DNA from 2 places in the Streptomyces sp. NBC_00663 genome. Region 1 is predicted to be linked to the other one. Evidence: riboswitches for the same ligand, from Rfam matches in the RefSeq annotation. Region 1 holds a riboswitch; the other holds the start of a gene.
What was found. Region 1 has a riboswitch for glycine ahead of gcvP (aminomethyl-transferring glycine dehydrogenase). Riboswitches for the same ligand answer to the same signal wherever they lie in the genome.
Positions count from the first base shown of each region.

Region 1 (4,407 bases):
CCGAGTGTGCGGCCCGCCTACGGGTCGGGGACGCAGCGGCTGTACAGCTTCCGGGACGTTGTCGTCCTGAAGATCGTCAAGCGGTTCCTCGACACCGGTGTGTCGCTCCAGAACATCCGTACCGCCGTGCAGCATCTCAGGGAGCGCGGTTTCCGGGACCTGGAACGCATGACGCTGATGAGCGACGGCGCCACGGTCTACGAGTGCACCTCGCCCGACGAGGTCCACGCGCTGCTCCAGGGCGGCCAGGGCATCTTCGGGATCGCCGTGGGTGTGGTGTGGCGGGACGTCGAGAGCGCCTTGTCGCAGTTGCACGGGGAGCGGATCGACACCGGCGAGACGCTGGTGGGGAACAACCCCGCCGACGAGCTGGCGCGGCGGCGGGGCAATCGGGCCGTCTGAGGCTCTGCCCGGGGCATTACCGAGGGCATTGTCAGTGGCGTAGGGCAGCATCGGACATGTGAGAAACGCGCCCACGATCCTGCATCTCGACATGGATGCCTTCTTCGCCTCGGCGGAGCAGGCGTCCAAGCCGAGTCTGCGCGGGAAGGCCGTCGTCGTGGGCGGGCTGGGACCGCGTGGTGTGGTGGCCACCGCGTCGTACGAGGCCCGGGTCTTCGGAGTCCATTCGGCGATGCCGATGGCGCAGGCGCGGCGGCTGGCGCCGAATGCCGCGTATCTCGTGCCGCGCTTCGGGTTCTACCGGTCGATCAGTGAGCAGGTGATGGCGCTGCTGCGGGCGCTGTCGCCGCTTGTGGAGCCGCTGAGCCTCGATGAGGCGTTCGTGGATCTGGAGGCCGGGGGCGTGGCCTGGGACGAGGGCTCGGCGCGGCTGGTGGGGGAGAAGCTGCGTGCCGACATACGGGCGGTCACCGGGCTCACGGGCTCGGTGGGACTCGCGGCGTCCAAGATGCTCGCGAAGATCGCGTCCGAGCAGGCCAAGCCCGACGGTCTGGTGGTGATCGATCCGGGGACCGAGCGAGGGCTGCTCGGGCCGATGTCCGTGCGGATCCTGCCGGGAGTGGGGCCGGCCACCGGGGACCATCTGCGGCGGGCCGGGATCCACACGGTCGAGGAGATCGTCGAGGCCGGGGAGGACGAGCTCGTACGGCTGCTGGGGAAGGCGCACGGGCACGGGCTGTACGCCATGGCGTTGGCGCATGACGAGCGGCCGGTGGTGGCGGAGCGGGAGACCAAGTCGGTGTCGGTGGAGGACACGTACGACGTCGACATCCACGATCGGCTGCGGGTGGGCATGGAGGTGCAGCGGCTGGCCGACCGGTGTGTGCGGAGGCTGCGGGGGGCCGGGTTGTCGGGGCGGACGATCGTGCTCAAGGTGCGGCGGTACGACTTCTCCACGCTGACCCGGTCCGAGACGCTGCGGGGGCCCACCGATGATCCGGCGGTCGTGCGGGAGGCCGCGGCTCGGTTGTTGGAGTCCGTGGACACGACGGGGGGTGTGCGGTTGCTGGGGGTGGGGGTTTCCGGGCTGGCCGACTACACGCAGGAGGATCTGTTCGCGCAGGCCGCGGGGGATCTGGGGGAACTGGCCGAGGAGGAGCCGGGGGATGTGGTGGCTGCGGAGGCGGTGGAGGTGGCTGTCGAGCGGCGGTTTGTTGCGGGGCACGACGTGGTGCATGCCGAGTTCGGGCACGGGTGGGTTCAGGGGAGTGGGCTGGGGCGGGTGACGGTGCGGTTCGAGACGCCGGATTCCGGACCGGGGAGGGTGCGGACGTTTCGGGTTGATGATGCGTTGTTGGCTGTGGCTGAGCCATTGCCGTTGGTGGCGGAGGGGGGTGGGGTCGCATCCGGCCTTCGGCCGGATTTGTGTTCCCACCCGCACCACCCGTGACAGTCTCGTTGTCGGGTGCGGGTGGCCCCTGTGGAGGGCTTCGGGGTTAGGCGTCCGCGTCCTCTGTGCCTGCCAGTTTGCCGAAGTCTCGGTCCGGGAGTGGGGGTGCGGGGGCCACGTCCAGGCCGTAGTGGTGGTAGAGCTGGAGTTCCTGGTCGGGGGAGAGGTGGCGGCCCACGCCGAAGTCGGGGGCGTCCTTGATCAAGGAGCGGTCGAAGGGGACTCGCAAGGAGCCCTCGATCAGTTCGCTCGGCTCCAGGGGGACGAAGGCGTCCCTGGAGAACAGGCCGGTGCGTATGGCCGCCCACTCGGGCACGCCGGTCGCGTCGTCGAGGTAGACCTCGTCGATCGTGCCGATCTTGATGCCGTTGCGGTCCATCGCCTTGCGGCCGATCAGGTTGCGCGGATCGATATCGGTCTGCACGGGCCCTCCACTACGTCGCGACTCGCAACTCATCCGTAAGCACTACAAAAGAGCAGATTGAGACCGGTGGCCACTCGAGGGCTCCTCCAGGGATCCGCATTTTGCGCGCTGGTAGGCTGGCAAGCGGCTGTTGACCCTGTGCGGGAGAGTCCTCCGGAGATCGTCCGGAGGCGCCGAAGGAGCAAATCCTCCCCGGAATCTCTCAGGCCCACGTACCGCACTGACGAGGCCACTCTGGAAAGCAGAGCGGGTGTCGACGGCTTCCGCTCTCACCGACGGTGAAAGCCGGGCACCTTCGGGTGTCCGGTGAAGCTCTCAGGTTGAGATGACAGAGGGGGAGGCCGCCGGGACCCGCAGCCGTGGTGTCCCTCAAAGGTCGCGTCAGACCAGGAGGCCTCCGCAATGACCGCCCACCGCACTCCGCTCACCGAACTCGAGCAGGGGATCCCCTTCGAGCAGCGTCACATCGGCCCCGACCACGAGGCCCGGGCCAAGATGCTCGCGCAGGTCGGCTACGGCTCGCTGGACGAGCTCACCGCCGCCGCGGTGCCGGATGTGATCAAGAACGCCGACTCCCTTGATCTGCCGGGGGCGCGTACCGAGGCCGAGGTGCTGGCCGAGCTTCGGTCGCTCGCCGACCGGAACCAGGTTCTCGGGTCCATGATCGGGCTCGGGTACTACGGGACCTTCACCCCGCCCGTCATCCTGCGCAACGTCATGGAGAACCCCGCCTGGTACACGGCCTACACGCCCTACCAGCCCGAGATCTCCCAGGGTCGGCTCGAGGCCCTCCTCAACTTCCAGACCATGGTCGCCGAGCTCACCGGGCTGCCGACCTCCGGTGCCTCGCTGCTCGACGAGGGCACGGCCGCCGCCGAGGCGCTGGCGCTGTCCCGGCGCATGGGCAAGAACAAGAAGGGGCTGTTCCTGGTCGACGCGGACGCGTTGCCGCAGACCGTCGCCGTCATCGAGACCCGCGCCGAGCCGACCGGTGTCGAGGTCGTCGTCGCCGACCTCAGCGACGGGATTCCCGCCGACATCGCCGCGCGGGAGATCAACGGCGTGCTCCTCCAGTACCCGGGCGCCTCCGGTGCCGTACGCGACATCAAGGCCGTCATCGACCAGGCGCACGAGCTGGGAGCCCTGGTGACCGTCGCCGCCGATCTGCTGGCGCTGACGTTGCTGAAGTCGCCCGGCGAGCTCGGAGCCGACATCGCCGTCGGGACCACGCAGCGGTTCGGGGTGCCGATGGGCTTCGGCGGGCCGCACGCCGGTTACATGGCGGTGCACGAGAAGTTCGCGCGCAGCCTGCCCGGGCGGCTCGTGGGTGTGTCCGTGGACGCGGACGGGAACAAGGCGTACCGGCTCGCCCTCCAGACTCGTGAGCAGCACATCCGGCGGGAGAAGGCCACCAGCAACATCTGCACCGCCCAGGTGCTGCTCGCGGTGATGGCGGGGATGTACGCCGTCTACCACGGGCCGGAGGGGCTCAAGGGCATCGCCCGGCGGACCCACCGGTACGCCCGTGTCCTCGCCGCGGGGCTCACCGCCGGTGGGGTCGAGGTCGTGCACGGCGCCTACTTCGACACCGTGACCGTACGGGTGCCCGGCAAGGCCGGCGAGGTCGTCGCCGCCGCCGAGGAGAACGGGGTCAACCTGCGGCTCGTCGACGCCGATCACATCTCCGTCGCCTGCGACGAGACCACCACGCGGGCCCAGCTGGGCGCCGTATGGACCGCGTTCGGGGTCGAAGGGGACGTCGAGGCGCTGGACGCGGCGGCCGAGGACGCGCTGCCGGACGCCATGGTGCGGACGGACGAGTTCCTGGCCCACCCCGTCTTCCACCAGTACCGGTCCGAGACCGCGATGCTGCGCTATCTGCGTCGGCTCGCCGACCGGGACTACGCGCTCGACCGCGGCATGATCCCGCTGGGCTCCTGCACCATGAAGCTCAACGCCACCACCGAGATGGAGCCGGTCACCTGGCCGGAGTTCGGGCAGCTGCACCCCTTCGCGCCCGCCGGGCAGGCGCAGGGCTATCTGACGCTCATCCGTGAGCTGGAGGAGCGGCTCGCGGAGGTCACCGGGTACGACAAGGTGTCGTTGCAGCCCAACGCCGGGTCGCAGGGGG
Region 1 is NZ_CP109027.1:8,097,393-8,101,799, forward strand. Features, by position in the region: gene OG866_RS36715 (MerR family transcriptional regulator) at 1-402, shown strand, start outside; partial or broken gene OG866_RS36720 (DNA polymerase IV) at 461-1,983, shown strand; partial or broken gene OG866_RS36725 (PRC-barrel domain-containing protein) at 1,908-2,276, opposite strand; glycine riboswitch at 2,408-2,504, shown strand; glycine riboswitch at 2,511-2,608, shown strand; gene gcvP (aminomethyl-transferring glycine dehydrogenase) at 2,679-4,407, shown strand, end outside.

Region 2 (4,407 bases), 5.1 Mb from region 1:
GTTGCGGGCTGCGGGCCGTGGGGGTTGATCGCGCACCTTGGGTACGTCTACATGCCCTGCGTGTAGAACGGACGTACCGTCTCGCGCATCCAGTGGCCCACCGGGTCGTCCACCACGTCCAGCAGGACCAGGTTGACCGGCCAGGCCACCGGTGCCTGGCCCAACGCCCGGCCCAGGGCGTCCATCGGGAGGGTACGCAAGTCGCCCTCCCATGGGGAGAGCTCCACGCCCACGAACATCACGGGGTCGGCCGTCTCGATGGCGGCGAGGCAGCGGCGGGCCGTCAGGACGACTCCCGTCGCGGCGAACTCGGCGCAGGCCGCGGCGAGGAAGTCCACCGGGTCGTCCTGCCAGTCGGGCTCGTAGAGCTTGACCCGGCCGCCGCTGTTGGGGCCGTCCAGCGGGGTGCGGCCCACCCGGCACAGGTCCGCCACGGCGGCCGGCGGAAGGGGCACGCCGACCACGCCGTCCGGGTTGAGGGCCATGCCGAGCTGCGGCGGCAGTCCGCGCGCGAACTCCACCGCGGGGGCGACGGTGTACGACATGTGCGCCCCGGCGACCTGACGGAACTGTTCCTCCGAGCTGAAGACCGGGACGTAGGCCTGGCCCTCGATCTGGAGGGTGGGCAGATCGAGGGGGCCGGTGTGGGCGCCGCCGCCGTTCGGCAGGGGGACCCAGACGAAGCTGCGGCCAAGGACCTCGATGATCCGGCCGCCGGCCCCGGGCACACCGAGGGAGGCCGAGAGCACCTCCTCCAGCTCGTTGCCGGGCCATCCGCCGCCGTGCGGATAGGGGTGCGCCTGTGCCGGGAAGTCCTGTGCCGGGAAGTCCATCTGTCCGTCCGCCTGCCGAGTACCGCTGGTGTGGCTGAAAGGCTAACGGGTGGCAGGCCCCTGGCGCCCTGCCCGTCAGCCCGTGAACCCGATCCGGCGTAGGGCGTCCGCTGCCTCTCGGTCGAGGAGGATCGCGGAGCCCACTCCCTGGGGCAGTTCGCCCTTCTCCACGGAGCGGATCAGACGGGCGGCCGCCGTGCGGTGGCGGAGGAAGGCGTAGCGCGAGACGCCCCGGCCGCGCTCGCGCTGGCCCTGGAGCGCGGTGTCCGGGGTGACGTCGAGCAGCAGCAGGTGCAGGGTGCCGCCGCGGCGCTGGGCCGCGCGGGCCAGCCAGCCGCGCACCCAGGACTGGGTGCCGCAGTCGTGCACCACGACCCCCTCGCCGGAGCGCAGGGTGCGGCGCAGGCCGACGTAGTGGGCGAAGCGGACCAGGGGACGGTAGAGCGCGTACGGCAGAAGGCGGGGCGCGCGGGCGTCCCAGCGGTCGCGGGTGTCCTGGGAGTCGATCCGTACGCCCTTGACGGCGCGTCGCATCAGGGTCGACTTGCCGCTGCCGGGCAGGCCGGTGATCACCACCAGGTCGGCCGGGGCGAAGAGCAGGGCGTGCGGGCTGTGGCCGGCGCGGTCGCGCAGGTCACGCACGACCGGCCGCGGTGCGCATGCCTCCTGGGCCGGAGCGGTCGGCTGTGCGGGCAGCGCGACGGCCGAGGTGGTGGCGTACGCAGTGGGCCTGTTCACCGTGATCGTCCTCCTCCGGGGTCAGGGGGGTTCCCCTCCCCACCGAGCGTAAAGAGAAGGTAATGGGGTGTCTCTCTTGTTTTGGTGATCGTCGTGCCACAAGCCAGTCACAAAGGGGGTGGCGACGGGCGGGGACGATGCGGCCCTGCCGCCCGTGCCCGATGCGTGCAATGATGTCCGCGCCAACTGCATACCGGCCGTTTGAATCCGCGCGGGAGAGTCCCCACCACTGGTTGGGGCGCCGAAGGAGCAAGTCCCTCCCTTGAATCTCTCAGGCCCCGTTACCGCGCGGGCGAGGCACATCTGAAAAGCGAGCCGCCCTCCGGTGGCTCCACCCAAGGTGCAAGTCATGTCCCCTGCGGTCATGGCGAACCTCTCAGGTTCCGATGACAGATGGGGAGGAACGACCTCGCCCGTCATGCCTTGGGAGACAACCGTCCGATGAGCAATGAACCCCGCCTGACCGCGCTCGACGCCCTGCATCGCGCGCTCGGCGCGACGATGACCGACTTCGCCGGCTGGGACATGCCGCTGCGCTACGGCTCCGAGCGCGACGAGCACAACGCCGTGCGGACGAAGGCCGGGCTCTTCGACCTCTCCCACATGGGCGAGATCACGGTGACCGGGCCGCAGGCCGCCCAGCTGCTGAACTTCGCTCTCGTCGGCAACATCGCCTCCGTCGGCGTCGGCCGCGCCCGCTACACCATGATCTGCCGCGAGGACGGCGGCATCCTCGACGACCTGATCGTCTACCGGCTGGCCGAGACCGAGTACATGGTCGTGGCGAACGCCTCCAACGCCCAGGTCGTCCTCGACGCGCTCGTCGAGCGCTCGGTCGGCTTCGACGCCGAGGTGCGCGACGACCGGGACGCGTACGCGCTGCTCGCCGTCCAGGGCCCCGAGTCCCCCGGCATCCTCGCGTCCCTCACCGACGCCGACCTCGACGGTCTGAAGTACTACGCCGGTCTGCCCGGCACGGTCGCCGGCGTCCCGGCCCTGATCGCCCGCACCGGCTACACCGGCGAGGACGGCTTCGAGCTCTTCGTGAAGCCTTCGGACGCCGTTGAGCTGTGGCAGGCCCTGACCAAGGCCGGCGAGGGCGTCGGTCTGGTCCCCTGCGGTCTGTCCTGCCGGGACACGCTGCGCCTGGAGGCGGGCATGCCGCTGTACGGGCATGAGCTGTCGACCGAGCTGACCCCCTTCGACGCGGGGCTCGGCCGGGTCGTCAAGTTCGAGAAGGAGGGCGACTTCGTGGGCCGCGCGGCGCTGCGCGAGGCCGCCGAGAACGCCGACCACGAGCCGCCGCGCGTCCTCGTCGGCCTGATCGCCGAGGGCCGTCGCGTCCCCCGCGCCGGGTACGCCGTCGTCGCCGAGGGCAAGGTGATCGGCGAGGTCACCTCCGGCGCCCCCTCCCCCACGCTGGGCAAGCCGATCGCGATGGCCTACGTCGACGCCATGTACTCCGCGCCTGGCACGGACGGCGTCGGGGTGGACATCCGGGGCACGCACGAGCCGTACGAGGTCGTGGCTCTCCCCTTCTACAAGCGGCAGAAGTAGACACTGGACGCGAGGTCGCGCGCCCGCGCGTGACCCTGCGCACATTTCCGCTGCTCACGCACTTCCCAGCAGTCCCGCATTCATCAGCACTCCCCCGCGTACAGGAGAATTCAGGCCATGAGCAACCCCCAGCAGCTGCGCTACAGCAAGGAGCACGAGTGGCTGTCGGGCGCCGAGGACGGCGTCTCGACGGTCGGCATCACGGAGCACGCGGCCAACGCGCTCGGCGATGTCGTCTTCGTGCAGCTCCCCGAGGTCGGTGACACGGTGACCGCGGGCGAGACCTGCGGCGAGCTGGAGTCGACCAAGTCGGTCAGCGACCTGTACTCCCCCGTCTCCGGTGAGGTCACCGAGGTCAACGAGGACGTCGTCAACGATCCGTCGCTGGTGAACTCCGCCCCCTTCGAGGGCGGCTGGCTGTTCAAGGTACGCACCGCGGACGAGCCGGCCGACCTGCTCTCCGCCGACGAGTACACCGCCTTTTCCGCCGGCTGAGGAGTCGTACACCTGATGTCCGCACTGAACACGCCCCTGCATGAGCTGGACCCGGAGATCGCCGCCGCGGTCGATGCCGAGCTGAACCGGCAGCAGTCCACCCTGGAGATGATCGCCTCGGAGAACTTCGCTCCGCTCGCGGTCATGGAGGCCCAGGGCTCGGTCCTGACCAACAAGTACGCCGAGGGCTACCCCGGCCGCCGCTACTACGGCGGCTGCGAGCACGTCGACGTCGCCGAGCAGATCGCCATCGACCGGATCAAGGACCTGTTCGGCGCCGAGTACGCCAACGTCCAGCCCCACTCCGGCGCCTCCGCCAACCAGGCCGCCCTCTTCGCCCTCGCCTCCCCCGGCGACACCATCCTGGGCCTGGACCTCGCCCACGGCGGCCACCTCACCCACGGCATGCGCCTGAACTTCTCCGGCAAGCAGTTCAACGTCGTCGCCTACCACGTCGACGACGCCGGCCTGGTCGACATGGCCGAGGTCGAACGCCTCGCCAAGGAACACCGCCCCAAGGTGATCATCGCCGGCTGGTCCGCCTACCCGCGCCAGCTCGACTTCGCCGAGTTCCGCCGGATCGCCGACGAGGTCGAGGCCTACCTGTGGGTCGACATGGCCCACTTCGCCGGCCTGGTCGCCGCCGGACTGCACCCCAACCCCGTCGAGCACGCCGACGTGGTCACCTCCACCACCCACAAGACCCTGGGCGGCCCCCGCGGCGGCATCATCCTCGCCAAGCAGGCCTTCGCCAAGAAGCTGAACTCCTCCGTCTTCCCCGGCT
Region 2 is NZ_CP109027.1:2,961,634-2,966,040, forward strand. Features, by position in the region: gene OG866_RS13245 (enhanced serine sensitivity protein SseB) at 48-833, opposite strand; gene OG866_RS13250 (AAA family ATPase) at 909-1,571, opposite strand; glycine riboswitch at 1,774-1,868, shown strand; glycine riboswitch at 1,869-1,974, shown strand; gene gcvT (glycine cleavage system aminomethyltransferase GcvT) at 2,013-3,128, shown strand; gene gcvH (glycine cleavage system protein GcvH) at 3,246-3,623, shown strand; gene glyA (serine hydroxymethyltransferase) at 3,639-4,407, shown strand, end outside.
Region 2: another riboswitch for glycine. It lies ahead of gcvT (glycine cleavage system aminomethyltransferase GcvT); the one in region 1 lies ahead of gcvP (aminomethyl-transferring glycine dehydrogenase).